Regions from separate parts of the Providencia sp. genome, predicted to be linked through region 1. Evidence: predicted binding sites of a transcription regulator. Region 1 holds the regulator's gene; each other region holds the start of a gene.

Evidence for each region. The regulator LexA, encoded in region 1, represses DNA repair genes until DNA is damaged. The targets are predictions, from matches to a motif close to TNCTGTATGTACATACAGNA.
Region 2: the regulator LexA is predicted to act here: its motif matches at 5,600-5,619, upstream of ACTH6U_RS10115 (metal-dependent hydrolase).
Region 3: the regulator LexA is predicted to act here: its motif matches at 1,967-1,986, upstream of sulA (SOS-induced cell division inhibitor SulA).
Region 4: the regulator LexA is predicted to act here: its motif matches at 7,109-7,128, upstream of dinB (DNA polymerase IV).

Annotation. Positions count from the first base shown of each region.
Region 1 is NZ_JBQDNB010000004.1:240,312-248,668, reverse strand. Features, by position in the region: gene plsB (glycerol-3-phosphate 1-O-acyltransferase PlsB) at 1-552, opposite strand, end outside; gene ACTH6U_RS05595 (diacylglycerol kinase) at 679-1,053, shown strand; gene lexA (transcriptional repressor LexA) at 1,190-1,807, shown strand; gene zur (zinc uptake transcriptional repressor Zur) at 2,080-2,595, opposite strand; gene ACTH6U_RS05580 (fimbrial protein) at 3,587-4,180, shown strand; gene ACTH6U_RS05575 (fimbria/pilus outer membrane usher protein) at 4,278-6,767, shown strand; gene ACTH6U_RS05570 (fimbria/pilus periplasmic chaperone) at 6,801-7,538, shown strand; gene ACTH6U_RS05565 (fimbrial protein) at 7,549-8,040, shown strand; gene ACTH6U_RS05560 (fimbrial protein) at 8,052-8,357, shown strand, end outside.
Region 2 is NZ_JBQDNB010000010.1:56,271-64,627, forward strand. Features, by position in the region: gene ACTH6U_RS10085 (AAA domain-containing protein) at 1-154, opposite strand, end outside; gene ACTH6U_RS10090 (4Fe-4S single cluster domain-containing protein) at 172-801, opposite strand; gene ACTH6U_RS10095 (AAA family ATPase) at 806-2,644, opposite strand; gene ACTH6U_RS10100 (fructosamine kinase family protein) at 2,923-3,792, shown strand; gene ACTH6U_RS10105 (YniB family protein) at 3,889-4,428, opposite strand; gene hxpB (hexitol phosphatase HxpB) at 4,776-5,441, shown strand; gene ACTH6U_RS10115 (metal-dependent hydrolase) at 5,635-6,210, shown strand; gene ACTH6U_RS10120 (L-cystine transporter) at 6,391-7,782, shown strand; gene ACTH6U_RS10125 (fimbrial protein) at 8,015-8,357, opposite strand, start outside.
Region 3 is NZ_JBQDNB010000006.1:21,412-29,768, reverse strand. Features, by position in the region: gene ompA (porin OmpA) at 1-1,074, opposite strand, end outside; gene sulA (SOS-induced cell division inhibitor SulA) at 1,428-1,949, opposite strand; gene ACTH6U_RS06900 (TfoX/Sxy family DNA transformation protein) at 2,183-2,785, shown strand; gene yccS (YccS family putative transporter) at 2,880-5,027, opposite strand; gene helD (DNA helicase IV) at 5,151-7,205, shown strand; gene ACTH6U_RS06885 (methylglyoxal synthase) at 7,263-7,721, opposite strand; gene ACTH6U_RS06880 (CoA-binding protein) at 7,834-8,247, shown strand; gene hspQ (heat shock protein HspQ) at 8,342-8,357, opposite strand, start outside.
Region 4 is NZ_JBQDNB010000001.1:16,879-25,235, reverse strand. Features, by position in the region: gene ACTH6U_RS00125 (NADH:ubiquinone reductase (Na(+)-transporting) subunit B) at 1-486, shown strand, start outside; gene ACTH6U_RS00120 (Na(+)-translocating NADH-quinone reductase subunit C) at 479-1,273, shown strand; gene ACTH6U_RS00115 (NADH:ubiquinone reductase (Na(+)-transporting) subunit D) at 1,266-1,895, shown strand; gene nqrE (NADH:ubiquinone reductase (Na(+)-transporting) subunit E) at 1,900-2,496, shown strand; gene nqrF (NADH:ubiquinone reductase (Na(+)-transporting) subunit F) at 2,512-3,738, shown strand; gene ACTH6U_RS00100 (FAD:protein FMN transferase) at 3,972-5,006, shown strand; gene nqrM ((Na+)-NQR maturation NqrM) at 5,019-5,246, shown strand; gene ACTH6U_RS00090 (hypothetical protein) at 5,306-5,665, opposite strand; gene ACTH6U_RS00085 (glycerophosphodiester phosphodiesterase family protein) at 5,861-6,772, opposite strand; gene dinB (DNA polymerase IV) at 7,149-8,210, shown strand.

The DNA.
Region 1 (8,357 bases):
GGTACCGTGGTCTTGCGCCATTTTTCCGATTGAGACAATCGGTGATAAACGAACAAAACTATCGCGCCCGAGCCAAAGAATGGCAATGAATTTCTGGATACCATTGAGCAGCTTTAACGGCGGTGTTGGTGTATGACCTTCACGTCCTGGCGAGCGACCAAACATCACGGATGCAGGTAGCATCTGAATATCTAAATTTGGATTATTACGATGCAAATCTAAATAAGCATGGAATATTTTCACTGACTCTTTACGTGGATCCGGAGAATAGTAACGAAAAACACGTGGGCCATCATCGATAAATACATAGGCAGGTAATTTAATACCATTGATGTCATTATCAATTAACGGGTCAGGTAGACCGATGGCTAAACATTGGTGACGTAGCGTTAGGAGGTCGGACTTAGAGTGGTATGGCAATACATAAAGCGTAGGCCTATTTGTATCCAATTGCAGCTCAGTAATTGGGTCCGATGGAATTAGTTTACTTTTTACCAATAATTTAAGTGGTAAATTCAACATGTTGTAATATATTTTACGCCATAGTGACATAAATGATTATAGCCTCTTGTTAACAATGCTTCGCAATCATACCAGAAATCAACTGGCAAATCTGTTACTGAGAATTCACTTTGACCGCAAAAAACGATTATTGTTTGCAAATTTTAAGGAATAAATATGGCGAATCAAGATAAGGGTTTAACCCGAGTAATAAAAGCCGCGGGATACTCCCTTAAAGGTCTAAAAGCCGCATGGATAAATGAAGCTGCTTTTCGGCAAGAATCGGTCGCAGCAATTATTGCGATTATTATCGCTTTTTATTTAGATATTAGCTATATAGATAGAATTTTATTGGTCAGTGTTGTTGTGTTAGTGGCAATTGTTGAGTTGATTAACAGCGCAATTGAGGCTGTGGTTGATCGTGTGGGGAGTGAATATCACGAACTCTCGGGTAGAGCAAAAGATATCGGTTCTGCGGCTGTTTTTATCAGTATTGGTTTAGCATTATTTGTTTGGGTAATTGTTTTATGGCAGCGTTATTTTACCATCTAGTCTTGAAAGGCCCTGAAACATAACAAAAGAACCTAAATAGATAGTAAATGCCTAAGTTCAGTGATTTAACTGTTTCAAATCTCAATTTACCTGTATATACTCACAGTCTGACTGTATAAACAAACAGGGGAACGGAATGAAAGCACTGACGGCTCGACAACAACAGGTTTATGACCTGGTGCGTGATCACATCGCGCAAACAGGCATGCCACCTACACGTGCTGAAATAGCAGCAAGCCTAGGTTTTCGTTCACCTAATGCGGCAGAAGAGCACTTAAAAGCCTTAGCTCGTAAAGGTGTAATCGAAATAGTTTCTGGTGCTTCCAGAGGTATTCGTTTGCTGATGGAAGAAGCTAATGATAACCCTGGCTTACCGTTAATAGGCCGAGTTGCAGCAGGTGAACCTTTGCTTGCAGAAGAACACATTGAAAGTCATTATCAGGTTGATCCTGAGTTATTCAAACCACATGCTGATTTTTTATTACGCGTCAGCGGCATGTCAATGAAAGATATTGGTATTATGGATGGCGACCTACTTGCAGTGCATAAAACACAAAACGTTCATAATGGTCAGATTGTGGTTGCACGTATTGAAGATGAAGTGACGGTAAAACGCTTTAAGCAGCAAGGTAACCGAGTTGAATTGCTGGCTGAAAACTCTGAGTTTTCACCTATTATTATCGATTTACGTCAGCAAAACTTTACTATTGAAGGCCTCGCTGTTGGGGTGATTCGTAATAGTGATTGGCATTAGTAGACTGTATTCGTTTTGCTTTAAGTATCTGAATTTTGGCTGGCAGATTTCACTCTGATGTTAGTTATTTCTTAGTGGCGTCTGCCCGCGTGTTTTTATTGCTTTAATATCTAGTTCACATAAAGTGAACAGTTGGCTAGATATTAAGTGAAATTTTTAAATCTTGAACTTAGTTTTTCAACAAGGGTTTTATAGCAATTATTTTATAATAACACTCTTATACCAATGCCGTTATAGGCGCGTTTTCTATCGGTATATTTTTATAACAGCACTCACTTCTTCTTTATAATGGCTTGTTGTTCATGGTTATGCTCACAATGGTCATGGTCTTGACAAGCATTCACTTCATAGCATTCATGACATAATCCATGGTTTTCTACTACGGTATGCCTTAGATGAAACTTATTCTCTCCTGCTAAATCAATAATCGCAGCTTCAATTGTTGTGCAATCACTTTCAGTGACACTTCCACAGATATCACAAATCAGCATGACTGAAATATGACTAGGGTTGTCAACATGATGGCAAATAACGTAGCTATTTGTTGATTCAATTTTATGAATAAAGCCTTGTTCCATTAAAAATTCAAGGCCACGGTAAACTGTAGGGGGTTTTGCTTGAGGTTCAACTTCACGTAATAGGTCTAATAAGTCGTAGGCACTGATAGCCCCGTGCTGTTTCGCTATTAGGCGTAAAACGGTTTCTCGTTGTGGTGTCAATCTAACACCTCTTGACTGGCAAATTCTTTCAGCCATCACAAGCAACATTTCTTCGTTCATTTTTTTCATCTTACTTGTTCCCAACCTTGAAAAACTGAAACGTCTGTTACTCACAAGTTTACCATAGTTTTGTTAGTGATAGAGACTGAAAGCAACAAAGGGTACTCATGGTGAACGGTAAGTAATAATAAGTATATTTGAAAATAGAAAGAAATATAAAAAATAATATAGGGTAGAGTTTATATTTTTTTTATTTATCTATTATTTATCTATTATTTATCTATTATTTATCTATTATTTATCCGGGTGATACATACGATAAACAATTCGCACCAAATATTTAACTTTTAATAAACATTTGATAGAAATGTTATGTTACGTTTTGAACCAATTTCTAATTGAGACTTATCTGAGCAATTTTTATAAAACAAACTATAAGTATTCATTATACGACTATTTTTATCTATTGGTCTTGATGTTTGATTTTAATTGGAATTTTAATTCAAGTTTTACTGTCTATATAGATTTAAATATTGCTTTATTTTTTGTGTTTTTTTGAAATGTTTTGAAATTTTTATAAATAAAAAAGAATGTTTTATATAAATTATTCTAAATAACTACTTTGATTTATGTATTTTATCATGTTTCTAGTTTGTAACTCTGGCATGGTGTTTTTTATTGAAATTTAAAGCTGTATAAACTCATTTCGTGTGTCTTTTTTGACAATAAATATCGAAGTTGTAGAATTGACATCAGAAAATATCAAACGGTATATGTAAAAAACTCATTAAGTGTTCTATATCAATTTTCAATAATTATGAGAGAAACTTAATAATTATTATAAATGAGAATGTTGGCTTCATGAGTTCTGGTCTTTTTAATAAAACGATAAATAAGATGGATCTTATTTATATATACACCTCTAACCTGAGTGAAATTAACAAAGTCGGATTGCTGGAATAATTTCAAGGTTAAATCGATTAAGTAAATGAACTTAATTATTTACCAATAAAAATCAGTAAAGAGGAAGCTTCTTCCTACTTATTTAAAGGTAACGTTTATGAAACTGAATAAATTAGCATTAACTCTAGCTCTTGGTTTTGGTGTCGGTGTTTCTGGTGTTGCATTAGCAGAAGATCCAGTTGTACCTGCAACAGTTGAAAGTTCACAAGGTGAAGTTCGTTTTATTGGCTTTATTAATGATGTTCCATGCTCAATTGATGCCGATAACTTGAAACAAGTTGTTGATTTCGGTGAAATTGCTTTACATGAACTGACTTCTAACCAATTCCGTTCAGATAGCAAAAATTTTGATATCGTATTAAAAAATTGCTCAACTGAAACTTACAAAAACGCGAAAATCACTTTCACAGGTTCTACAATTTCTGGTTTCACAGGTTTTACAGGTGAATTACTAGGCTTAGGTGGAAAAGTGAAAAATGCAGGTATCATTATCACTAATGGTTCTGACAAAGTTGTTGAATTTGGTAAAGAATTCCCAGGAACTGGTACTGGTTATGCTTTAAACAATGGTGATGGCTCAGAAACAACTTTGCATTTCGCGGCTTATGTTAAAGGTAACGAAGCTGCAGATGCAAAAGCAACTACTGGTCGTTTTGACACTGTTGCTAACTTCAAAATCATCTACCAATAAGCTTAAGCTTATTTAGATTGAAACATGTGGCGTTATTTACGCCATATGTTTCTAGCTTATTTTTTATTTTGTTGTTTTTAATTGGCGGCATTATTTAATGAAAAGCATGAAAATCAATTTAATTACAAAATTAATGCTTTTAATGTTAACGCCTATGCTTGCATTTTCTGAAGAAGCTGTCGATTTTAATACAGACTTTTTAGAAGCTGAAGGCACAGAAAATGTTGATTTCAGTAAATTCTCTCATGCTAATTACGTCCCGCCTGGAAATTATTCTCTTGCTATTGAAGTTAACCGTGTAAAGGTGGCGATTGAACAACCAATTATATTTTTTAATCCTAATTACGATGATAAGGTTTCTTTAGCCTGTATTACGCCCGAAATTTATGAATTATTGGGATTAAAAAATGATTGGAGCGCTAAAATAAAATGGCTAAATGACGGAAAATGTTTGGATATCCGTACTATTCCTGAAATGAGCATTCAAGGCGATTTAGCGAAGAATGTGGTGAGTATTAGCATTCCCCAAGCTTTTATGGAATATCAAGACCCTGATTGGGATCCGCCTTCTCGTTGGGATGACGGTATCTTAGGTGCCTTTATTGATTACAATGCTACAGGCCGTGTAGTGAATAAACAAAAAGGTGATAAAGGAACGGAATCTGGCGTAACAGCAACAGGTACCATGGGTGCTAACCTTGGTGTATGGCGCCTAAGAGCTGATTGGCAAGCTCAACAAGGTGATTTAAATAAAGGTAACCAGTCATGGGCTTGGAACCAACTTTATTTATATCGCGCTATCCGTGCATTGAATTCACGCTTAACCATTGGTGAGCAATACTTATCCTCAACGTTGTTTGACAGTATTCGTTATATTGGTGCCAGTTTAGAAACTAATGAATCTATGTTGCCACCGCGTTTACAAGGTTATGCACCAGAAATTGCGGGTGTAGCTAAGACTAACGCAACTATTATTGTTAGGCAGGATGGCCGCATAGTTTATCAATCTGAAGTGAGTCCGGGACCATTTCGTATTCAGGATGTAAACTCGTTTGGTGGCGGTACTTTGGATATCACTATTCAAGAACAAGATGGTAGTACTACAAATTATCAGGTAGAAACATCTCGATTGGGTACATTAACGCGCCCAGGACAGCTTATTTATCAATTTGTTGTTGGTAAGCCAAGTAAAGGTGAGCATAGCACTCAAGGTCCGGCATTTAGCTTAGGTTCCTTATCATGGGGTGCAACAAATAATACCACATTTTATGGTGGTATTTTAGGGTCGTCTGACTACCAAAATATGGCAATTGGTTTTGGTCGTGATCTTGCACCATTTGGTGTGCTATCTGCGAACTTGAATATATCTCGAGCTGTAATGGGGAGTTTAGATAATAACCGAACACTCACTGGTAATTCATATAATTTAACTTACTCCAAGCAGTTTGATGAAATTAACAGTCAAATTACTTTTGCGGGCTATCGATTCTCCGAACGAAACTACATGAATATGAGCCAGTTTATTAGTCGTCGCTATAATGGTGATACGGTTGATAGTGGTAAAGAATTATATACAATTATATTTGGTACGGCATTCCCTGATTATAATACCAATATGTATTTAAATTATTCGCATCAAACTTTTTGGAATAGAGCTTCGACGAATCAGTATAACGTGACAATTTCTAATTATTTTGATTTCGGTAAGATGAAAAATATTAGCTTAAGTTTGACGGCTTATAAAACCAAATCACGCGATAGTGATGATGATGGTATTTATTTAAATTTAAATTTACCACTAGAAAATAATGACTCCAGTATTAGTTACTCAGGATCTTATAGCGGTAACAACCATAGCAATAATGTAAATTACTATAATCGTATTGATAATCGTAGCTCTTATTCTGTTTCAACAGGGACTTGGGATAAAGAAAAAATCACCACATCAGGTATGTATAACTATGATGGGGATACAACTCAGGTGAATGTCAACGGAACCTATATTCAAGATAACCAATCAACGCTATCCATGCAGTTAAAAGGTGGTTTTACGATGACCCCAGAAGGTGGGGCATTACATCGTAATAATTCGATTAGCGGCGGCTCAAGAATTTTAGTTGATACAAATGGAATTGAAGGCATCCCTATTCAAAATGGTGTGACACCAGTAAAAACAAATCGGTATGGTAAAGCGGTGATAACCAGTGTTATGGATTATAATCGTAATAACTTAAAAATTGATTTAAAAAATGTGCCAGATAACGCAGAAGCAATACAGTCAACACAGTATGCAACATTAACTGAAGGTGCCATCGGTTATCGCAAATTTAATGTGATACAAGGTGAAAAATTATTAGGGACAATCAGTCTTGCAGATAATAGTTATCCACCATTTGGTGCTTCAGTTGTGAATGATAAAAAGGTTGAAGTAGGGATTGTTTCAGATAATGGATTTGTTTATTTAGCGGGTATTAACCCATCAGATGCGCTTGAGGTGAATTGGGGTGATAAAACCACATGCCATATTCAACTGCCTGAAAAAATAGATAGTACAATGGCAAATACTATATTACTGCCATGTCGATAATTATAAATATGTTTTAACGTCAACGGTGAAAATATGAAACTTTTAAATAAAGTCAGAATAATAACAGTAATAAGTACTTCTTTACTTGTTCAATCTGCTTATTCAGCGATTGCACTCGATAGAACACGTGTTATTTATAATGAAAATGATAAATCTGTGAGTGTTGGCTTAACCAATGAACACAAAACAAGCCCGTATTTAGCGCAAACATGGATAGAAAACGATAAAGACGAAAAAGTAAATTCACCTTTTATTGTTACGCCTCCGGTACATCGCTTGGAAGCTAATTCAAAGAGTCAGATTAAAATTCAAGCTATTCCTGCGGTTGCACAACTCCCAAAAGATAGGGAAAGTGTTTATTTCTTGAATGTGAGAGAAATACCGCCGCGTAGTGATAAAGCTAATGTTTTACAAATCGCTTTGCAGACTAAAATTAAGCTTTTTTATCGCCCGACTGCGATTTCTACAAAAGAAAGAATGGATATTATTCCTCAGGAAAATGAAATAAAAATCGCGAAACAAGGTGGTAATTATATTGTTAAAAATCCATCACCTTTCTTTTTATCAATAACTAAATTGAAAAAAGGTGCTACGGATACTGAAAACTTTGAACCTGTTATGGTTCCGCCTCGTGGTGAAATAAGTTTAGGAAAATCCGCTGGTGATATTGGTTCATCGCCTACTTTAGTTTATCTCAATGATTTTGGTGGCACCGTTGATTTGAAATTCAACTGTGGTGCAACTGAGTGCACTGTGATACCGAGAAAATAAGGTTGACGTTATGATGCCCATTAAGAAGTTAACTCAGGTATGTTTGTTTTTACTGGCCTTAAATGCCACAGGTGCATTTGGATTCTCAGGGTTTTTATACGTTGAGGTTAAAGGGGAAGTATTAGCAAGACCATGTTCAATTAATGGTGGGCAGACAATTGAAATTGATTTTGGTGATGTTATGACAACACGTGTCCAAGATGAATTTTATAAACAACCATTTGCCTATACTGTCACCTGCAAGGATGGTAGCAAGCCTAAGCTTAATATTTTCGTTGACGGAGTAGCAGCAACGTTTGATCAGCGTCTGTTAAAAACTAGTGTGAATGAATTAGGTGTACTTTTTAAAGCGGACACTAATGATTTTCCACTTAAGAGTAGGCGTAGTTTTAGTTTTGCTAATCCTCCTGCATTAGCTGCTGTTTTAGTTAAAAAAAGTGGTGCCGAGTTGCCTGCAAAAAGCTTTACCGCCAATGCAACACTTAAAGTTGAATATCAATAAGGGTGAGAGATATGCAAAACATGACTAACATTGTTGGTATAGCCTTATTGATGCTTCTATCTTTTGTTTCAATAGCAAAAGATAACGAAACTGCTATTACAATTAAAGGTAATTTGATTACACCACCACCTTGTCGTATTGATGATGGGAAAGAAATTGAAGTTGATTTTGGCAATGTTTCAATAAAATCAATTCAAGGTAACGATCAAAAACGACAAGTTAATTATCAGATTCAATGTGAAGAAAACAAAAATAATTGGGCGATGTACTTAATGCTTAGCGGTGTTAAAAGCACTTTTGATATTAATGGATTAAGT
Region 2 (8,357 bases), on a different contig from region 1:
ATGGTCGCCAACCGGACTCATGAATAGGCTCAAGCGTTAAATCCCAGCCACAGGTTTTACTGTTATTTTGTTCAAGATTAATCATCCCTGCGCAAAAAATTTCAGTTAAAGGGCGTTCTGTATGGCAATGGGGGCAAAAGCGTATCATGGTCATCCGTTGTTCCAATATCGTTATTTTTTTAGTTGTTTTAATGGTTGTTCTTGCTGCTCAAGTAATAATCGTAAACGCTGCATATCATCACGCTGAGGAATACCGGTTAGAAAAATCCGTCCCGTTTCATCAACTGATAAATCCAAAACTTTATCTTTTGTAGTCATCGTTCTTTCGTACTGCTCAAAACGTTTTCGACCTAGCGCTGTTAACATATGTAATTGTTGGTTATCACTACCTCTGAGTATTTTAGTTTGTGTCGCTTTAACTTGAAAAGGCTCGCTGATCAGCGCATCTATTAATCCTTTCATATCAGAAACTTGCGACTCGATTTTATGCCACTCATAACCGCTATAAACTAAAATATCTCCTTGAGAAATTTTGCGTATTGCAACTAACAAAGAATGCAAGGCCTCAGGTTGCTCAAAGGGTTCTCCTCCAGAAATAGTGATACCATCGGCAAAAGGCAACCAATCTTTCATTTGTTCAACCAGTACCTCAACCGTGATGCCATTATTTTTTACAGACCAAGTATCCGGCGATAAACACCCTTTGCAGCGTAGAGAGCAACCTTGCATCCAAATACCAATACGGTTACCTGGCCCTAATGTTGTGACTGGAAAATGCATGCGAGACAAACTAATTTCCATTACATTAATTCACCACAGGAGATAACGAAATTTGAGTTGTTCCGCCAAGAACAATATCAGTGATTTGATAAGCAGTACCGACTTGTAAATCGTTATCAAAAATTGCACGGGACAATGGATTAATTAAATGAGTTTCGAGTTGGTTGCGAATACCGCGCCCACCATTGGACAAGTCAGTTAAACAGCAATTATTGAGTATTTGTTTAGCGTTATTTGATATCGATATAACCAATCCTTGCTTCTCTATACCTAAAAGAATACTACTCACCATTTGCTCGAAAATTTGTTCAGCAACATCAGGACGAATAAAATCAAAAACAATAATATTCTCACCAATACGATTAAGTAATTCAGGGCGATTCAACACTAATTTAAAATGACGTTCTATCTCACTTTTAACATTTCTAGTCACGGTTTCAAAAGGTTCATGAGGCTGTACGTTGGCAACTCGTTCCCCATTACTATCAAGTCGATAGATACCTAAATTTGAAGTAAAAATAATTAAAGATTCAGAGAAATAAACACGGTCGCCTCGCCCCGATGTTAAAACACCATCGTCAATAATTTGAAGAAACTTATCCATTAAATGAGGATGTGCTTTTTCAATTTCATCAAATAGAACAACACTAAATGGCTTTTCTCGAATTGCATTAGTCAATTCACCGCCAGAATCATAGCCAACATAACCTGGAGGAGCGCCAATTAGCCGTTGGTCAGCATGTTCGGCACTGAATTCAGACATATCGAAGCGGATATACGCATTTTCATCACCAAAAAGTAATTGCGTAACCGTTTTTGCGAGCTCTGTTTTACCAACCCCTGTAGGTCCTGCTAAAAATACCACGCCTCGGGGACGCCCACCTTTATTACTTCCCACACCAGTCATTGCGCGTTTAATAATATCTAATAAATGGGTGACCGCATGTTGCTGGCCTTTAACTCGACGTTGAATAACGTCTGGCGCATGATGGATTTTTTGTTTATCAATTTTCTTCCAAGGGTCTTCGGTGATCCCGACTTTATAACGACGGACGGCATCACCGATTCGAATAACATCTACGTTTTCAATTCGTGCCAATTGAATAATTGCTGTTAAATCAAGTAATAACAATCCTTCTGTCTCATCGATAAAGTCATTTAAAAGACTTTCTTTTTCTGGCTCGCTAATTTGAGTAAAACCAGATAATGATCCTAACAATGTAGGCGCAAGTATACGCCGTATTTGACTATCCGGTTTTGCTACAGGAATTGCACGGATACGGGGGTTATTCACCAAGAACCAATCAGGTAAATCCGTTTCTTTTTCAACAATCCAAAATAATGAATTATAAAACGGTAAGTTATTCTCTCCAGCAGGACGAGCTTTCACTTGGTGTGAAGCCACTAATGCGCGCGTAAACAAGCCGTGTTCTGCTGGTGTTAAGTTATCTCGATGAGAAATTAAACATGAGGCAAAATCAATACAAAGTGCAATAGGTTGCTCTTTATAGTTTACAAACTTATCTAATATGTGATTGAGCATATCAATGCCACCTGCCGCTTTATCATCTGTGGTATTAAGGCCCAGATTTTGCATCAGCAAAGCGCCCTCTTGCGCATTATGCGCTAGGTTTGGTACCCATTGAAAACCCAACAATGGCGTATAGGTAATGATATGCGTATAACCAATTTCAAATAAGCTATTAAATAGCGATTGATTAAACGGTAAAGGCGTCACAATATTTGGTGCTATTTCACTGGCTTGTAAATCTCGAACATTACCAAATAAAACAAACTGGCTTTTCAATGGAATAAATCGAATTAAATCTCTTAACCAGCGTGGTTTTTCAAAATCAGCGCCCATATCATCCCTTATCTCAATCTTGATTTTGTTTGTCAGTTTACCTTAGATTGTGAATCAAAAGCTCGCTGATATTGTTTTGTATCCAGATTATCTGAACATTCTCAATTTAGATAAATTGTGATGTACTTCATTTACTGTGTCTTAGAATTATATACAGACAAAATATCCTGCCAATTATTTCGTGATAGGCTCTTCTTTTTATACAATTATCACTATTAATTCCTAAACTGTCGCTATAGTATTGTATTAATGAAGACCAAAGCAAAGCGAGGTGGATCATGTGGCAAGCAATGTGTCGTTTATTAAGTGAACACTTAGGTGAAGCGGAGCTGCGTAATAAAGTCATGCTATCAGGGGGTGACATTCACCATACATTACGCATTGACTACGGTGAGCACACCGTATTCATTAAGCAAAATCGACGCGAGTTTTTGCCGCTGTTTAAACAAGAGGCTGAACAGTTAGAAATATTAGCAAAAAGCCAGACCGTCACTATCCCTAAAGTGTATGGTGTTGGTAGCAATAAACATCATAGCTTCCTCCTTCTTGAATATTTCCCATTAAAACCCTTTGACGCCACAAACGCTTGGCACTTTGGTCAACAACTTGCTCGCTTGCATCAATGGGAAGAACAACCGAGTTATGGTTTTGATTTTGACACTATGCTAAGTACCATCACCCAACCAAATGGCTGGGAAAAACGATGGAATTCATTTTTTGCAGAAAAACGCATTGGATTACAATTACAGCTTGCCTCTGAAAAAGGGATGGTATTTGGTGATATTCAATTGATTGTTGATATTGTTAAAAACCGTCTTTCGGGACATCAACCTCAGCCGTCTTTATTACATGGCGATTTATGGCCAGCTAATTGCGCAGTAACAAATCATATTGACGGTGTTCTCTATGATCCTGCCTGTTATTGGGGAGACAGAGAATGTGATATTGCTATGCTGCCTTTATATCATGAGCTACCAATTCAAATTATTGATGGCTATCAAAGCGTATGGCCGCTACCTAATGGTTTTTTGGAACGACAACCGATTTATCAACTTTATTATTTACTCAATCAAGCCAATATTTTTGGTAATGAACAAAGTTACCTGCAAGCAAGAGCGATCATCGATAAATTGATTGAAACACAATAAAATACTGCGCTAGCGTAATGCCGAATCACTTAACTTTTTAAGTGATTCGGATAACTTATTAGACTCAATAACTATAATTTCTACGGTTAACAGAACCTACCAATTTAAAAAATTCAACATAAAGAAAATACCAATTCCTAGCACAACTGGCCAAAAATATAAAATAAAGAATTGTGTAAAAATAGTGTGTCGAGGGATAGTCACTTTAGCTTCTAATTCTTCTTTTGAAATCTCTATACCTTTGGCTTTTTCCAAAATTACGTGATCTTCAAGACTTTCACGAATAAACTTAATTTGTCTGTACATCCGCAATCCTGAAGCACTTAAAGCAAGCCCAACAAATATAAAAACAAAAATTACCGTAAAACTAATATTGTTAGCCGATAAACCATCTGCGGCATGAGGTATTGGTGAGTTATTCCAAAAAATATTAAGGAATGCGGTACTTTGGCGAGTCATTTCGGCCATCAATTTTATAAAATCATTCGCGACCGCATTAATCCCTTCACCTTCTAATCCTTTTATCGCTGCTAGTTTAATTAAAGAAGCTAACGTAGAAACTAACGCCACAAGAAATACAACCCACCCCAAAATACGTTTACCAATAGCGATATAACTAGCATTGCGGAAATTCATTGCAACTATTCCTTAACAATATTTATTTTTGTCACCCAATTTTCCTATTAATAATAGCTGAAATTGCCCATCCTCTACAAATTTCCATTTAGAAATGATAGTTTTGTTATCACTTTCAGATTATTCAAGTGCCCTATGCACTACCCTATGCACTAATGGGTTCAATATTAGCGCTAGCTGTATATGTCTAATCGGGTGCTGACTTGCTACAATGCATCACTCAAAGTAGGCGCTAACACTTTCAAGTTGCCAATCACAATGAGAACACTGTCTATTGTGATGTTTTATTTAGATTCAATCACTTGAAATCTGGCAAGAATACACTCATACATGAATGGAGTTTTGACATGTACCATAAATTACCTATCCAATCCGTTATTTTTGATATGGATGGCTTGCTAATAGACTCAGAGCCTTTTTGGGCACAAGCAGAACATGAGGTTTTCTCACAGTTGGGGCTTGATCTTTCTATCGCTGATTCACTTCCAGACACACTTGGGTTACGTATTGATCACGTTGTTGAACTTTGGTATCAAGCTTCACCTTGGCAAGGTTGTAGCCAAGAAGAAGCGAAACAACGAATTATTGACCGCGTTATTGGTCTAGTTGAAGAAACTCGTCCTGTTCTTCCTGGTGTCGAACATGCAATGGAATTATGTCGCTCTTTAGATTTAAAAATTGCGCTAGCCTCTGCCTCGCCGATGTATATGTTAGAAAGAGTTCTAGAGCTGCTTAATATTCGCCATTATTTTTCAGCGGTAGTTTCTGCGGCTGATTTACCCATGAGTAAACCGCATCCTGAAGTTTATCTTAAAGCAGCGGCACAACTGTCGACAAAACCAATCCATTGCGTCTCTTTAGAAGATTCATTCAACGGTATGATAGCGGCAAAAGCGGCAAGAATGCGCTCTATTGTGATACCGGATCGTCAACATTTCAACGATCCTCGTTTCGGATTAGCTGATGTGAAACTGGCATCACTCAATGACTTAACTGCTGAATATTTACGCTAATCATTGCCTCATAAATTAATAAGTGCGCTCCCCTATCCACTTTCGATAGGGGAATTCGCATCAGAGAATAAAATTCTTTTGTTATCTGCTAATAAATAAGAGTTTTTTTAACTTACTCCCTCTATCATATTCTTTTTAAACGTTTTATACTGCCATTTAACTGTATAGATAAACAGATGGTATTTTATCCACCATGACTGCTGAAGGGCATCTGCTTTTTTCCGTCGCCTCGTTAATAATGGCTCATAAATTACAATTAACGCCTGAGCTTGCTCAAGGTGATTGGCTGCACATGATCCCAGGAACGTTATTAGGTGCATTACTGCCCGATATTGACCACCCTTCATCTATCCCTGGGCGTCTGTTACGTATAGTCTCCCTTCCGATATCAAAACTCTGTGGCCATCGTGGCTTTACTCATAGCTTAATAGCATGGCTTATATTAATGATTTCCTGCTATCAATGGTTACCTGTTGATTGGGGTATTCCCAGTGATTTAATTCAAGCTTTTTTATTAGGTTATCTGAGTCATCTTGTCGCCGATATGCTCACTCCATCAGGGGTTCCTCTTCTATGGCCTTTACCTCAACGTTTTTGCCTACCATTATTACGCAGTAAAAATAGCAAACGAGGTGAGCGTTTTATTTCTGTTTTTTTGACTGTTTGTGCATGTTTGTTACCGGCAGGCTACCAGTTGGATTTTTACTTTCAAATTGAGAGCGCAATAAAATATATTCATAATCAAATGGATATACACTTGTCTACATAAACGCCGCTTTTGTAATATACTGTAAGCATGAATAAAACTATCTTATTACTTTTCATTATAAGAAATGTGTTTTATCACCTGATAACATATAACCAATTGTTAGAAGAAATATAATCCTTATAACCATGAAGGATTAAATAACAAGCAACGTAATTTAAAATCAGCGATTTGGAGTCCGGAATGAATATTCCTCTAATTATAAATTTACTCGTTTTTGTGGCATTACTAATACTGCTAGCAAAACTTGGTTCAAAAGGCTGGAGCCTGTCTAAAAAAGTATTGGTTGGTCTCGTTTTCGGTGTTGCTTATGGTGTCGTACTACATTTAGTGTACGGCAGCGGCCACCAAACAGTAAAAGACTCCATTCTTTGGTTCAATATCGTAGGTAATGGTTACGTTCAACTATTACAAATGGTCATTATGCCATTAGTTTTTGCCTCTATTTTGAGTGCGGTAGCAAGGCTACATAAGGCCTCATCACTAGGTAAAATTAGCTTTCTAACAATCGGCACGTTGTTATTCACTACGGCAATCGCTGCATTGGTTGGTATATTAATTGCCAATATGTTTGGGCTGACAGCTGAAGGCTTAGTTCAAGGCCAATCAGAAACAGCACGTCTAAGTGCTATCCAAACTAACTATATTGGTAAGGTTTCAGATTTAACGGTTCCACAACTGATTTTATCATTTATCCCTAAAAACCCGTTTGCTGATTTAACTGGCGCAAGTCCAACTTCTATCATCAGTGTTGTTATCTTTGCTGCATTCCTCGGTGTAGCTGCACTGCAACTATTTAAAGATGATAAAGAACGCGGTGAGAAAGCATTAGCGGCTATTGATGTGCTACAAGCGTGGGCAATGAAATTAGTGCGTTTAGTTATGCGTTTAACCCCTTATGGTGTTATGGCGTTAATGATAAAAGTCGTTGCGAGCTCTAATCTTGCAGACATCATTAACCTAGGGACATTCGTCATTGCATCTTATGTCGCTATTGCCATTATGTTTGTTATTCACGGCATATTAGTCGCATCAACAGGTTTGAACCCTATTACCTTTTTCAAAAAAGCAGGGCCTGTACTAACTTTCGCGTTTACTAGTCGTTCAAGTGCCGCAAGTATCCCGCTAAATATCGAGACACAAACACGTCGTTTTGGTATTCCTGAGTCGATTGCGAGCTTCTCTGCCTCTTTTGGTGCAACTATTGGTCAAAATGGTTGTGCGGGTATCTACCCTGCAATGCTTGCAGTCATGGTTGCACCGACGATGGGAATCAATCCATTTGACCCTCTGTGGATAGCAACGTTAGTGGGTCTGGTGACTATCAGCTCAGCAGGTGTCGCAGGTGTGGGTGGTGGTGCAACATTTGCAGCGCTAATCGTGCTACCTGCGATGGGACTGCCCGTCACACTTGTTGCTCTATTGATTTCCGTTGAGCCACTAATCGATATGGGCCGTACTGCACTTAACGTCAGTGGTTCTATGACAGCAGGTACCGTAACAAGTCAATTAATGGGCGAAACTGATAAATCAGTTTTCAATCAAGAAAATGATACTGAATTAAAGCATGTTTAATTATTAGTTCAGTTAATAGACCTGCCTTCTTAGGCAGGTTTTTTTTGCTTTAATTTATTGATTCTTAGTGACTATATACAAAAAAGGCCACACAATGCGCAGCCTTTGATTAAATTGATACAAGTAAAGCTTAAAAATGAAACTAAAGCTTATTTAAAATACCTCACATATACTTTTGATTATTTTATTATCTTTCTATTTTCATCAACAATATTTGAAAACTATGTTTCTATTACCTATATGAGAATAAAACATTGACTGTATTACTAAAGGGGCCTTGTTTAATCGTTGAATTATTTTCTTTAGATAATTCCGCTGAATAAAGGTAATTACCCGGTTTTTGCTGAGAAATAACACCTTTATAATATTCTTGATCAAAGCGAATTTCTTGCCCTAAACTTCTGTCTGTAATCGCCATCTGTAAGCCATTATCAAAAACTAAATATTTATTATTGACTACGCCTTTATTACTTTGAAATTTAACACTAACTTCCAGTGCGGCTTCACATGTTGAAACAGGCGTTAATGTTAAATTAAAATTTTCTTTTACTGTTTTATTATTTTCAAATTGGTCT
Region 3 (8,357 bases), on a different contig from region 1:
TTGAGTTACAACTTCAGTTGTACCTTGAATTTCGATTTCAACGCGACGGTCTGGTGCCAAGCACTCGATTAGAGCAGCACGGCCTTTAACGTTGTCACATTTGTTACCAGTTACTGGATCTTCTTTACCACGGCCTTCAGCAGCGATTGCTGTTGTAGGAACGCCTTTAGATACCAAGTAGTCAACTACTGACTGAGCACGTTTCTGAGAAAGTGGCAGGTTGTAGTTTTGTGAACCGATACGGTCTGTGAAACCAACTACCAGTACGCGACCTTGAGTAGGGTCGATGCTGCTTAGTTCAGTATACAGTTCGTTCAGCGCTTGCTGACCTTCTGGTTTCAAAGTTGCTTTGTTGAAGTTAAACAGAACGTCTGAACGCAGTGTGAAACGTTTGTTTTCAACAACTGGAGCTGCTGGCTCAACAACTGGAGCTGGTGCAATTACTGGAGCTGCTTCTTGACCGAAACGGTAAGCAACACCAACACTCAGCATGCCATTGTCTGGACGAACACCGATATTGTCTTTATCACCTAGGCTACTAACCCATTGGTAATCTAAACGAGTAGCCCACTCTGGAGTGATTGCATACTCAAGACCTAATGCGTATACAGGTGCAACGCCAGTGTCAGTTTCTTTGAAACGTTGGCCATCTTGTTTAGCTTTAGCTTCTGTACGGTATACCATACCACCAAGACGAGTATAAACGTCTAAGTCATCCATGATTGGATAGCTCAGTTTGGTAGTTAGTGAAACACCCATAGATTTCAGGTCGCCGCTGTTGTCAGCGCCTTTATATTTCATTTTACCAAACCAGTCGTAACCGAGTTCAAAACCCATGTACTGGTTGTATTGGTAACCTGCATAAGCACCTGCACCGATAGTGTCACGGTCAGTAGAGTTACCTACATTATTCCATGCTTGGTTATCAGCTTTAGATGGGTTTAGGCTAGTGCTTTCATAGTGTGACCAACCTAATTTAGCACCAGTATACCAAGTGTTATCTTTTGGAGCTGCTTGTGCAACAGTTGTAAATGCTGCTACTGCCACTGCTATTGCGATAGCTGTTTTTTTCATTTTTTACGCCTCGTTATCATCCAATATTGGCTGGCTTCAATGAGCCTTATTATTTGCCATTGGTTCTATTTACTTGCTAGGTTCGCTGACATTATCTACAAAAAATTACGAAAAGTAAAAAATAATGCCTTACGCATAACAAGCTAAAGTCTACAACGAACGGAGAAAGATACAAGTAGAGTGAGCAATAAAGGTTAAAAAAAATATTATTTTATTGTATAAATCAGAGGGATATATATATTTAGCATCTTGTTTACTTTTTAGCTATCTAGTTGATCTTCAATGTTTTTCATTTCACTTTAGGGCTAATTATTACAAGAGGTTAAATTTAGTAAGAAAATTCTTAATATTGCTTAATGATAATAGTCTGAATGAATTTTTAGATGATTTTGCTGTCCAGAATTGATGCTAGCCATATTATATGTCATTTGTGGACGCATAATAAAGCCAATTGAGCGACCTTCTTGAGCAGCATATTGTAAACGGATGAAATCATGTTCACTTATTTCAGGAAGCCATCCTAATACGACACTATAATTACCACTTCTGAGTGCTTTTTCCATTGCATCAATCGTCGTGATAGATTCCATATGACTTAATTGCATAACTTTATGCGTTGGAATTCCAGCTTGCTCTAACCAGTGTTTACTTAATTTTTTATTTGGGCTTAACCAAAGCAGCCAACGCGACTGTATACCAAACTGCCGCAGCATAGGTAAAAGAATATAATCCATGATTGGGTGTTTTTCATCGTAGACAAGTTCACTCACTATACCTTGTTGCATTGAGTCACTTAAGTGACTTTCTGATGACAGAGTTTGTGTGTAATCATTGAGAGAATGTTCTGTTGTGTTATTCCAAGAATAGATGCTCATAATTCACCTCGTTACGATACTGTATGAACGTACAGTAACTGTATATTCATCCAATATCAAGCCTATTTTTTCAAAGCGCTTCGCAACTTTGTGGTTTTTAAATGCATTAAGCTTGGCATTTATTGTAGAAACTCTCAGAATCAGTTGTGTGTAATTATTTGTAAAAAAAGGACTTCTAAAGTTTCTACTCGTAGGAATTGAAGTGCAATAAGCCTTAAAAGGAGTGAGGGCATATGTCATTACAGGAAGAAAAAATTTACAATTTGTATCGGTTATTAGGTCAATTTGGGGAATTGAAAAGAAAAAATCATTTTGGTGGGCATTGCCTACTTGTTGATAATGCAATTATTGGGGTGATTTTAGAAGAGCATTTTTATTTAAGAGGATGTTTATTGGCAGGAAGTCATTTTGAGGCCTCGGAACTTAACCGCTTAGTTTATAGTAAAAAAGGGATCCCATTAGCACTTCGATATTACCAATTACCTGAACAAATATGGTGTGATGAAGGATTATGTCTTTACTACATTGAATTGGCGTATCGTTCTGCGATGGAGGAGCTGCAACAAAAACAAACAGTATCAATTCGTATTAAAGATTTACCCAATATGAATATGTCGGTTGAAAGGGCTTTGGGTAAAATTGGTATCTATCATGTGGAGGAATTGCGTATGATGGGTGCTAAAGCTTGTTTTCTTAAATTAAAACAACATGGACGACATAATCCGAGTATTAAATTTTTAATTGGACTCGCCGCTGCAATTGAAGGTTGCCATAGTGCCGTACTGCCAACAAATATTAAGCAGGAATTGATTAACTGGTATAACGATGTTAATTAATTACGTTATTGATTAAATATCATTGTAACAATATGAATAACAGAGCGGGCATTAAACGCCACTATAGGATTTTAATGCCCGCTCATCAGTACGTTTAAGATACGTTAATTTGTTTTATCATGAGCTTAATTTCAGGAATAAGTTCGAGTAACAATTTAGTTTGCTCTAATATCAATTGTGTTTTTTCATCGTCACTGGTGGACGTGTTATCAATTCGTTGTAATAAGCTTTGACGTAATTGATCGGATTTTTCATCAATTGTTTCATCCTGTTGAGTTACTTGAATAGCAGACTCTACGTAGCAAACTGCATCGTTTAATAAGGTAAGATTTTCGTTATTTGGCATTTTTTCGCGATGTGCACCAAGTGCTGAAATATAGCTTAATAAAGTATGATTTAAGCAAAGTAGCCGAAAAGCTTGTTCTTGCGTAATTTGATAGGATTTTGGGTCAGTCGCCATATTAGAAACAATAGAGGCAAATTCGGCATCATTCTTATGAGCATCACGACGAGCAATGCGGTATTCAAGACTATTATCTTTACCTTGATAATACTGTTGTAAGATTGCATCTAAGTAGCGGCAGTTGCTCTCCATTGTCTTTTGTATAACTTGTGGAAGTTGGCGAAACTTCCAGTCTGGCCAAATAAAGCTAACGGCAAGTAATGCAATGAAACAGCCGATGACAGTATCAATGATTCTTGGTAATGCCACATCAAACCCTTCACCTAATAAATTAAAACAAAATAGAACTAATAGTGTGATAAATAAGGTGGCTTGTGCATATTGGCTGCTACGGAACATAAAGAACAGTAATCCCGATACGACGATTAACGTAAGTTGCCCCTCAATAGATGGAATGATATTGAGAAGTGGCAAGCCAATCAAAATACCGACAATGGTTCCGATGATCCTTAACGCTAAACGTCGTTTAGTGGCGCTATAGTTGGGCTGGCAGACAAATAAACTGGTCAGCAAAATCCAGTATCCACGTTCCATATCAAACAATTGAATGATGGCATAGCCGGTACATAACAGTATTGACATCCTGACGGCATGGCGAAAAAGTGAAGATTTAGGCGTTAGATTATGTTTTACCCGCGCAATAATATCGCCAATACCAGAAAGGGATTCGTCAGAAAGTTGTTCAATTTGTTTATCATTTTGTAACCATGAGCTTTGTTCTAAACCTAATCCTTTAAGTTGTATATCAATGCCCTTTAAATTATTAAGCAGATTATGCAACGCTTTAATTTCATGTAGATTAGGTGATTGTACTTTTAATAATTGCAATGAATTTTCGAGGTAAGCAAAAGTCCGTTCAAAGCGAGGATTATGTTGGTACTGTTTACGCCATAATACGGATTGAGCTACCTGTTGGCAGGCTCTTGCTTGCATGGTGAGTAAACGTTGAAAGCGAAATAAGATATCGTAATGGCGCAATGTACGACTTAATTGCTGATATTGGACATGTGAGGAGCTTGCTCGTTCATGAATATCTTGTGCAACAAAGTAATAATGGAGGCTATTTCGTGTGCCTTTTTGGCCTCTATCGCCTTTTAACCTACTGAGTAGGACAATTTTGGCCTGATTCATTGTGCTAACAAGGGTGCCATTAACCAGTGCTAAATCATAGACGGATTGTTGGTAGTCATCTTCGAGATCGGGATCGAATAAGTTGGCTTTAGCATCTAAATAGGCAGATAGTTGCTGATAACATTGAGTAATGGCATCTTGCAATGGTCTAACAGGGAATAGAAGATGCCCTATCAAAGTTAAAATATTGTACCAAATAGCACCAGTCAGCAACAAGGCGGGTTGTTGATACCAAGTATCAAAAATGGGCACACCTAGCATGGTATAAATGGCGATAAGTAAGGCACCAAAGGCGATAGTTGCGTAGCGTTGCCCTAATGCGCCAAGTAGAATAAAAGCACAGGTAGAAAAAGCGAGACCGAAAAAGAAAAAGATGGGGTAGGGGAATAACAGTTCAATTGAGACTGATGCAATAAAAAAGCAAAATAAAGTGATGATGAGATTTTTTATTCTGCCCGTTAGCCTATCATCTAAGTCAGTTAATGCGGCGGCTACAACACCCAATGTAAGGGGGATCGTGACTTTAGGATCCTGACCTAATAACCATGGAACTAATGTTGTTCCTGTCAGCGCTATTAAGATTCGGATATAATAGAGTATATGGCTGTTATAAAGCACACGGCGAAAATTGGTCAGCAGCGTTAACACAAAATACCTCAAAGGTAAGACAATCCCTAATTTATATAGGATAGCTTGTTTCTCGATAATAAAAAACCGTTTGAAATCAAGCTGCCATTATTTTCATTATTGATTAATTCAGGTGCAAGACGTATGGAACTGAAATCGACGCAGATTGGACAGCGCCTGGCTCAGCATCCCTATAATCGGGTTCGCTTACTTAATGCAGGCATAGAAGTCAGTGGTGAAAATCACCAATACATGATCCCTTTTAATGAACTCATTGATATTCGGTGTAAAAGAGGGATTGTATGGGGCGAATTAGAATTTGAAATCATTGGTGAGCAAGTGGTGCGCTTGCATGGCACAGAATGGAAGCAAACTCAGCATTTTTATCATTATCTAAATGAAAAATGGCAGCAATGGAGCGCTGAAATGAGTATGGTGAGTGCTGAGGTGTTAACTTCACTGGCAGAACGTATATTGCAGCAAACAACTCAGGATGCTTGGCTGAGTTTACGCAATTTAGCGGCAATTAGAGAGTCAATTACACAACAATTCTCGTCGCTCCCACTACCTTTAGCACGTATTTCATCATTTCAAAATTGTTTTTCTCAATATCAATTATGTCAAAAATGGCTTAATCAGAGTCAACGCTGCCGTACTCAAATTAATGAAAAATGGTGTGAGTCTGTTCTTTCTCGCTATGCCGATTTTTTTCAAAATGTGGAATCTTCTGCGTTAAATTATTCTCAATCACTGTCAGTTATTAACGGTGAAGACAATGTATTAGTTCTTGCGGGGGCAGGTAGTGGCAAAACCTCTGTTTTGGTGGCAAGAGCGGGATGGTTATTACAACGTGAGCTAGCGAAACCAGAACAAATACTATTACTTGCTTTTGGTCGTAAAGCGGCAGATGAGATGAATGAGCGTATCCAGTTACGCCTTCAACAAGAAAATATTGTAGCAAAAACATTTCATGCCTTAGCGTTGCAGATTATCCGAGAAGGTAGTAATAAATCTCCGGTGATTAGTGAATTAGAAACTGACACTCAAAAACGTCAGACGTTACTATTAGATGAATGGCGTGAGCAGTGTTCAAGTAAAAAAGCGCAAGCCAAAGGTTGGCGTGAATGGCTATCAGACGAATTACAATGGCAAATTCCTGAAGGTGAATTTTGGCATGATGAAAAAATTAGCTATAAAGTCAGTGCTCGTTTAGAACGTTGGCTGAACCTTATGCGAATGCATGGGGGTAGCCAAAAGGACATGATAGAAAATACAGATGAAGAAATAAAAGACCTTTTTCAAAAACGTATTCGATTGATGGCACCTTTATTAAAGGTCTGGAAAAGTGCCTTGAAAGAGGAAGGTGCAGTCGATTTTTCAGGTTTAATACATCAGGCGATAAACTTATTGGAAAAAGGACGTTTTATTAGCCCTTGGAAACATATTTTAGTCGATGAATTTCAAGATATTTCGCCTTTAAGAGCTAAATTGCTTCAAGCACTACGTCAACAAAATAAGCAAACGGCATTATTTGCTGTGGGCGATGATTGGCAGGCTATTTATCGTTTTAGTGGGGCTGAGTTAAATTTAACGACCTCATTTCAGCATTATTTTGGTGAAGGTGATAGCTGCGCTTTAGATACCACGTATCGATTTAATGAACGTATTGGTGATATCGCGAATCAGTTTATTTTACAAAATCCTGCACAATTAGATAAACCCCTTAATAGTCTCACAAAAGGTAATAAAAGGTCGGTAGTTTTATTACATGAAGATGCGTTAGAGCGTTTATTAGATAAAATGAGCGGTTATGTTCTTGATGATGAAACGATATTAATTCTTGCTCGTTATCATTATTTAAAGCCAGAGATTTTAAACAAAGCACAGACGCGTTGGCCAAAGCTGAATATTAAATTTATGACTATTCATGCATCAAAAGGACAGCAAGCGGACCATGTGATTATTTGTGGTTTAAACCAAGGCAAGGATGGGTTTCCTGCTCCTGCGAGGGAATCGATTATTGAACAGGCTCTATTACCAAAACCTGAAGAGTTTGAGCATGCGGAAGAACGGCGATTGCTATATGTGGCATTAACTCGTGCTAAGCAGCAAGTTTGGTTATTATATAATCCAGAAAATCCTTCTGATTTTGTTGAAGATCTTCGCGAGTTAGGCGTACCTAGACAGAAAAAACCATGATGTATTTTGATTTTTAGTCGTGTGCCGGAGGTTATCCGGCACGGGTATGGCGTAAAATTAAGTTGTTCGTTTATTTAAATAGCTTTGATAATCGGGGATCACGATATCAATTGTGCTATCAAAATAAGGTGATGTGATAAGGAAATCTGCTGTTGCTGCATTAGTGGCAACGGGAATATTCCATACCGTTGCTAAACGTAGAAGTGCCTTTACATCAGGATCATGTGGGACTGCGTTTAGAGGGTCCCAAAAGAAAATTAGCAAATCAATTCTTTGTTCTGCAATCATTGCGCCAATTTGTTGGTCTCCTCCCATCGGGCCACTAAGCATACCAGTGACTTGTAAACCTGTATGCTGGCTAATGAGAGTCCCTGTTGTACCTGTCGCAAATAATTTATGTAGTTGAAGTCGTTCACTATTTTTTTTGGACCAAGCGAGTAAGGAAGGTTTACAATGGTCATGGGCAACCAGTGCGATATTTTTTGATTCGGCTAATTTACGGGTCGTTGATTCCATGATATTCCCTTAAATAAAAGGCATGATTTCGCCTTTAAAAACGAATGAGCATTTAGATACAAGATATATCATAATGTAGGTGAATAGTTTACTGATTTTGGGAGATATTTTGATGAGAGATCAAGAAATTGCTGAAATTTTAAAGCATGTAAATATAATTGCCTTAGTGGGTGCTAGTGACCGCGAAGATAGACCAAGTTATGAGGTGATGGAATACCTATTGCATCAAGGCTATACCGTTATACCTGTTAGTCCTAAATTAGCAGGCCAATATTTATTAGGCCAGTTAGTATATGCTCAGTTAAGTGACATCCCTCAACAAATTGATATGGTTGATGTATTTCGTAACGCAGATGCGGCCGTTGGTGTAGCAAAAGAAGCGGTCGACGTGAATGCAAAAGTATTGTGGCTACAAAAAGGGATTATTAGCGAAGAGGCTAAGCAAATTGCATTACAAGCAGGAATGCAGTTTGTAATGGATAAATGCCCAAAACAAGAAATTCCTGCATTAGGTCTTGAGAAATAATACTTTTTGAACATATGATGAAGTAAAGCAGTTCGATCAACTGCTTTACTATTTATCATTGACGAGTAATTTTAGATACCAACCCACAGGTTAGTTAGTTGCGTAAGCGC
Region 4 (8,357 bases), on a different contig from region 1:
ACGGTGACAGGTGAACCCATTACTTGGATGCAAGCATTTCTAGGTAACATGCCGGGTTCTATTGGTGAAGTCTCGACATTGATGATTTTCATTGGTGGTGCACTTATTATTTTCTTCCGTATTGCTTCTTGGCGTATCGTTGCTGGAGTGATGTTAGGCATGATTGCCATGTCTTACTTGTTCAATCTAATCGGTTCAGACACCAATCCATTATTTGCTATGCAATGGTGGTGGCATATGGTTTTAGGCGGCTTTGCATTTGGTATGATTTTTATGGCGACAGACCCCGTTTCTGCATCATTTACAGATAAAGGTAAATGGGCATACGGTATTTTGATCGGTGTAATGTGCGTGCTTATCAGGGTTGCGAATCCAGCCTATCCAGAAGGAATGATGCTAGCAATCCTGTTCGCCAATCTGTTTGCTCCTCTGTTTGACTATATGGTCGTTCAAGCAAATATTAAGCGGAGAAAAGCCCGTGGCTAATGAAAAACCAAACAATAAAGATGGTATCGGAAGAACATTTCTAGTCGTTTTCATTTTATGTCTAGTATGTTCTGTCGTGGTAGCCGGTGCTGCTGTTGGGTTAAAACCTCAACAACAAGAACAAATCTTGTTAGATACACAACGTAATATTTTGAGTGTTGCGGGTTTGTTGAAACCAAATATGACTGTTGAAGAAATTCAACAAGTTTATCGTGAACGTATTACACCTAAACTTCTGAATTTTAAAACTAATGAGTTATCCGATAGCACTAGCCGATATGATTTGAACAATGAATTACGTAGTGATGAAACCAGTATTGCACTTTCACCTGCTGAGGATATTGCTAAAATTCGTCGTCGTGCAAATAGCGCTGAAATTTATCTGGTTAAAGATGAAGCGGGTAAAGTTTCTCAAATCATTTTGCCAGTATATGGTTCAGGTTTATGGTCGGTGATGTACGCATTTGTAGCAGTGGATATTGATGGCGTGACATCTCGCGGTATTACTTACTATGCACATGGTGAAACACCGGGCCTAGGTGGTGAAGTTGATAACAAACAATGGATAGCACAATGGCCAGGTAAAAAATTGTTTAACGAACAAGGTATGCCTGCGATTAAAATCGTGCGTAGTGGCTCAACCGATAGCCCATATGGTATTGATGGTCTTTCAGGTGCAACGCTGACATCAAACGGAATTCAACACACATTTGATTTCTGGATGGGTGATAACGGCTTTGGTCCGTTCCTGAAAAAAGTACGAGAAGGAGCGCTGAATAATGGCTGATTCAAAAGAAGTAAAACGCGTCCTACTTGGGCCGTTGTTTGATAATAACCCAATTGCATTACAGGTTTTAGGTGTGTGTTCGGCATTAGCTGTTACCACTAAGATGGAAACCGCACTGGTTATGACTATCGCTGTAACCTTGGTTACTGCGTTCTCTAACTTTTTTATCTCACTGATTAGAAATTATATTCCAAGTAGTGTGCGGATTATTGTACAAATGGCAATTATTGCTTCACTGGTAATTGTTGTTGACCAAATTCTACGCGCTTATGCCTATGAGATATCAAAACAGCTTTCTGTCTTTGTTGGTTTGATTATCACCAACTGTATCGTTATGGGACGCGCTGAAGCTTATGCAATGAAAGCGCCACCTATTGAAAGCTTTATGGATGGTATCGGTAACGGCCTTGGTTATGGCGTTATTTTAGTTTTAGTGGGTTTCTTGCGTGAATTATTTGGCTCAGGAAAACTGTTTGGTATCACGGTATTTGAATCGCTGCAAAATGGTGGTTGGTACATGCCGAACGGCTTGTTCCTTTTAGCGCCAAGTGCGTTCTTTATCATTGGCATGCTGATTTGGGGATTACGAACCTTGAAACCAGCTCAGATAGAGAAGGATTAACCTGATGGAACATTATATTAGCTTGTTTGTTAAAGCCATATTCATTGAAAACATGGCATTAGCGTTCTTTTTAGGTATGTGTACATTCCTTGCGGTATCGAAAAATGTCAAAACAGCTTTTGGTCTTGGAATTGCAGTTACTGTCGTTTTAGGTATCTCTGTGCCTGCAAATAACCTCGTGCTTAATTTAGTATTGCGCGATGGTGCTTTAGTTGAAGGAGTGGATTTATCATTTTTAAATTTCATTACCTTTATCGGGGTGATTGCAGCACTGGTTCAAATTCTCGAAATGATTTTGGATCGCTATTTCCCATCACTGTACAACGCATTGGGTATCTTCTTACCGTTGATTACCGTTAACTGTGCAATTTTTGGTGGTGTATCTTTCATGGCCCAGCGTGATTATAACTTTAGCGAATCCATCGTGTATGGTTTTGGTTCAGGTATTGGCTGGATGTTGGCGATTGTATTAATGGCCGCAATTCGTGAAAAAATGAAATATTCAGATATCCCAGCGGGTCTAAAAGGTTTAGGCATCACCTTTGTGACGACCGGTTTAATGGCATTGGGCTTTATGTCCTTCTCCGGCGTGCAGCTATAAAGGCGAGAAGAATTCATGGAAATTATTATTCTAGGTGTAGTGATGTTCACCCTGATAGTTTTGGTTTTGACAGGTTTGATCCTGTTTGCAAAATCTAAACTTGTCAATACAGGGAACATTAAGGTTGAAGTAAACGGTGACCCAGAGAAAAGTTTTGATGCGCCAGCAGGGGATAAGCTGCTAGGTATGCTGTCAAACCAAGGTATCTTTGTTTCATCGGCTTGTGGTGGTGGCGGTTCATGTGGCCAGTGTCGCGTAGTTATTAAAGAAGGTGGTGGTGATATTCTTCCAACCGAGCTTTCACATATTAACAAACGTGAAGCGAAAGAAGGTTGTCGCTTAGCTTGTCAAGTTAACGTCAAGCAAGACTTAAAAATTGAATTACCTGAAGAAATTTTTGGGGTTAAAAAGTGGGAATGTGAAGTTATCTCTAATGATAATAAAGCCACTTTCATTAAAGAATTGAAACTGAAAATTCCTGATGGGGAAGTGGTACCATTTCGTGCGGGGGGCTTTATTCAAATTGAATGCCCTGCACACGTAGTGAAATACTCAGATTTTGATGTGCCATTAGAGTACCGCGAAGATTGGGATAAATTTAATTTATTCCGCTATGTTTCTGAAGTGAAAGAGCCAACAGTACGTGCTTACTCGATGGCAAACTACCCAGACGAACATGGCATTATCTTGTTGAACGTGCGTATTGCAACACCTCCGCCACGTAATCCAGATGTTCCACCAGGCATTATGTCCTCTTATATTTGGTCACTAAAACCAGGTGATAAGGTCACTATCTCAGGTCCATTTGGTGAGTTTTTTGCAAAAGAGACTGATGCTGAGATGATTTTTGTGGGTGGTGGCGCCGGTATGGCACCTATGCGTTCTCATATTTTTGATCAACTTCGTCGTTTAAATACTAAACGTAAGATTAGTTTCTGGTATGGGGCTCGTTCTAAACGTGAAATGTTCTACACCGAAGATTTTGATCAATTAGCAGCGGAACATGAAAATTTCACATGGAATGTTGCACTTTCCGATGCTTTACCAGAAGATAATTGGACTGGCTATACTGGATTTATTCATAATGTCCTGTATGAAAATTACCTCAAAGATCACCCAGCGCCAGAAGATTGTGAGTTCTATATGTGTGGACCTCCAATGATGAATGCTGCGGTCATCAAGATGTTAAAAGACCTTGGTGTTGAAGATGATAATATCTTACTGGATGATTTTGGTGGCTAATACTACTAACGCTAAGTAAGTTGTATTGATTGTTCATGTATAGTGGCAGTAAAATCTGAAACAAAGAGGGGAAAACATGTTTTTCCCCTCTTTAAGATTTAAGACCGAAAATCAGTGAATTGATTTTTTATTTATTTTGACTGAAACATTCTCTTTATTTGTAAAAATGTTGATATTGTTAATAGTCTAAGTGTCCACAAATGTGAACATTTACGATTGAAGCAGAGAAAATTATGCTAAACAGAAAGATGATCGCCCCAATACTGTTATTTGCAGCAACTTTATTTTTAATCGCCTGCGGTGGACCTGAACAGCAAAATATTCAGGGACAAACAATGGGGACTTATTATTCTGTTAAGTATGTCTCTGATTCGTCAGAACATTCAACTGAAGCGATTCAATCGGAAATTGATAAGCGTTTGGAAGAAGTTAATGACCAAATGTCAACATACAGACCTGATTCTGAGCTAAGTCGTTTTAATCAATCAAAAGCAGTCAACGTACCTTTTCCTGTTTCCGCAGCAACGGCTAAAGTCGTTTCAAAAGCGATTGAAATTAATAAGTTAACCGATGGTTCTTTAGATGTGACGGTCGGCCCTTTAGTGAATTTATGGGGATTTGGACCGGAAGGACGCGTAACAAAAGCACCTACAGATGAAGAGTTAGAAAAGCGTCGGGCATGGGTTGGTATTGAAAAACTGTCTGTACAGGATAATAACCTAATTAAAACCATACCTGAGCTCTATGTAGATTTGTCATCAATAGCTAAAGGTTATGGTGTTGATGTTGTTGCTGAGTATTTAGAATCACTTAATATCAATGATTATATGGTTGATATCGGTGGAGAAGTTCGCACTAAAGGCCATAATGGTAAAGATGCACTTTGGCGGATTGCAATTGAAAAGCCCTCTACTGATGGCGTAAGCCAAACTGCACAAGAAATCATCGAACCAGGAAATCTGTCTATTGCGACTTCTGGTGATTACCGTAATTATTTTGAGCAAGACGGTGTTCGCTTCTCACATACAATTGATCCAAAAACAGGCAAACCAATTGTTCATAACCTCGTTTCGATTACTGTGCTTGCCGATAATTGCATGAGCGCTGATGGGTTATCGACGGGGCTGAATGTGTTAGGTCCAGATGTAGGTTTTGCACTTGCCGAAAAAATGAATATTCCTGTTTTTATGATTGTTAAGACGGATAAAGGGTTTGAAGAGCGTTATACTAAAGCATTCGAACCATTCTTAAAGAAAGACAGTAAATAGGAGGAGAAAGGAATGCTAAATACCTTTATTGCAGCCTTTGTCTTATTTTTATTGGCATTTTTAGGTATGTCACTTGGATATATTATTAAGCGTAAAAGTATTCAAGGGAGTTGCGGTGGGCTAAGCAGCATTGGTGTTGAGAAAGTATGCGATTGCCCAGAGCCTTGTGATGCACGTAAAAAACGGATGGCGCGTGAAGAAGCACGGCAAAAAATGTTAGATAAACATAGAATTATTTAAAGTGATATTTCTCGGTAAGCATACTTATGGAATATGGGTATGCTTATATTTATTAATATCTAATACATTTCTTTCGAACAAGAACCAGATGTAGGGTAAATAATAGACATCTGCTTTGAATTCCCGTTAAAATTAATGGTTACTTTGCCATTGTCGTTATCCTGAATTTGACAAGGCAGATAATCCCCACTACTCCAAAACTGCCCATCTTTAGTGACTATTTTTGCTTTCCATGCCATTTTGTCTTTTAAATCAAAGCTAAAGGTATGGATATCCTTAATAGTTCTTTTATCTGCCAAATTATAAAGAACAAAAACGTTCTCGATGATATTAGAACCTCGTTGATAAAAAATTTCGACTTTCTTTAAATCTTCATTCCAAAAATTCTCAATCGAGATTTGCCCAAGTGATGTAGACATAAATTTAGCCCTTTGATTATTAGATGTAATTAATTATCACACCAATATCTTAAGGTGTAATTAATATTGATTATCATTTGCTAACAACAAAGTATTCATTGAAATGCATTATGAAATAAAAATGGCTTAATTAATCTATAGCGGGTAACAATATAATTTTGTTATTACATAAATTAGCTTAAGCCAGTTAATAAACTACTGTTTGAAGGCCTTCGGTGAGTCAACCATCACTGCATCTGCACCAATTTCTTTAGCTAATTGATAGTCACTGGCATTGTTTACACCAAATAAAATAATATAGGCGTTCCCTGTTTTTCTAAAACAATCAACCGCTTCTTTATCCCAAGACAGTGTTGCAGGAGAACGGGCTTCACCTAAAGTGTATTTCTCAACAACCTCGACTTTGCGGTGTAATTCAAAGCCATACCAACGAACGGATTGCGTATCTTGAGTGGTAGATTGTTCAGCTGCGACGGGGCACTGATGGTTCATTACGCTATTTGCTAATAGGGTACGGGTATCATCACGGCTTTCAAAGGTATTAATTTTTGTCGAAATCTTTGGCAATGCTTTAATGAAATCGTTATTAGTGGAATAGAAGCGAACCTGATTAAATGCATTGGTTTTATTTAATAATGAAAATATCGCTTTTGCTTGGATATCAGGATCTGCATCTGGAGATTTCAAATCGATATAAAAAGGTGTATCTGGATATTTTTTTAAGATAGTTTCTAAAGTAGTAATGGTTGTTTCTTGAGCGGGTAATTGTAAGTTATTTTTTTGATTAAATTGGTGAGCTGCGCTTATTTGGCTGAGTTGTTCGGCAGAATAATTTGAAATTGGCCCTTTTTTATTGGTTAGCGCATCTAAGTCACTTGGTCGATACAGCACCAGCTGATCATCTTTACTGAGTTGTACGGTGAGCCAAATCGCATTGGCTTTATTATCTTTTGCTAAGTTAATTGCATAAAGGGTATTTTCTGGGGCATCAGCAGTTCCGGCTCGGTGTGCCACAATTTGTGGGTTTTGTGCGAATGCACTGTGACTAGCAAGAAGAAATAGACTGATAACCATTCCTTTTTTTATACGTGGTGTTAATTTATTCATTGTGTGTATTTCCTATGATGTTAATTATATCAATATGTTGTGTTAATTTTAATGAATTGTTGTTGTAATACTTTTTTTGTCATTTGTAAGTAGTTCTTCATGAAATTAAGACTAACTTGCAATTGTAATCCGATTTTTTAATGGCTCTTCTCATCAAATTATATGGGTGAAGTTTAAGCTAATTGCTAGAATGCATTGATGTACAGGCACTATATACATATGGAAATCGTAGATTCTGGCAGTAATATATTTCAATCGTATGAATAAGTGCGTGACTGAATATTTCAAACGTCATCACACAATGAGGCATGTATATAATTGAATGTTTCATAACTATACTGTATATTTAATCAGTATTTTATGGTGTGAGTGTATTATGCGTAAAATTATTCATATTGATATGGACTGCTTTTATGCAGCGATAGAAATGCGTGATGATCCCTCTTTACGCAATGTGCCTGTCGCTGTGGGAGGAAGTGCGGATCGCCGAGGGGTTATCTGTACGGCAAATTATGAAGCGCGGCGCTTTGGTGTGCATAGTGCTATGTCCACGGCGATTGCGTTACGACTTTGTCCTCATCTTAAAGTTGTTTCAGGGCGAATGTCGTTATATAAAGAGACATCTGTCCGTATTCAGCAAATTTTCGCACGTTACACTGACTTAATTGAACCTCTTTCCCTTGATGAAGCTTACTTAGATGTTACTGATTGCCAACAATTACATGGCTCAGCAACTTTAATTGCAGAAGCTATTCGTCAACAAATTTTTGATGAATTACAACTCACCGCATCTGCGGGTATTGCGCCGATAAAATTTTTGGCAAAAATCGCATCTGATATGAATAAACCGAACGGTCAATACGTGATTAAACCGCAAGATATGGCTGAGTTTGTTTTAACATTGTCACTTAAAAAGATCCCCGGAGTAGGCAAAGTCACGGCTCAAAAATTAGCAGATATGGGATTACATACCTGTGCCGACGTCCAAAAATATGACGTAATCGCATTAATTAAAAACATGGGTAAATTTGGACAATCATTATGGGAGCGTTGTCATGCTATCGATGAGCGCCCAGTGAATCCTGATAGATTACGTAAATCGGTTGGGGTAGAGCGAACATCAGCGGAAGATATTCATCAGTGGGAGGAATGTTTATTGTTGTTGGATAAGCTATACGATGAACTGCAATTGCGCTTAGCAAAAGTAAAACCAGACTTACGTATTGCTCGCCAAGGTGTGAAATTTAAATTCGCTGATTTTCAACAAACAACACAAGAGCATGTTTATCCAATACTTGATAAATCAGATTTAGTTCAAATTGCAAAACAAGTTTGGGAAAATCGTCGGAAAGGTAGGGGAGTCCGGCTAGTGGGGTTACATGTTATGTTGATAAGTCCTCAGCTCGAACAGCAATTATCTTTATCCTTCATACTTTGAGCCACAGCGTTGTTGGCTTCTCAAGGTATCTTTATCCTTCATACTTTGAGCCATAACGTTGTTGGCTGCATTCGCTAACCGTGGTCACATACTTATGTATGCTCCCAAGGATTAGCTCAATTGCCGCCTAGTTACAGCTCAAATTAT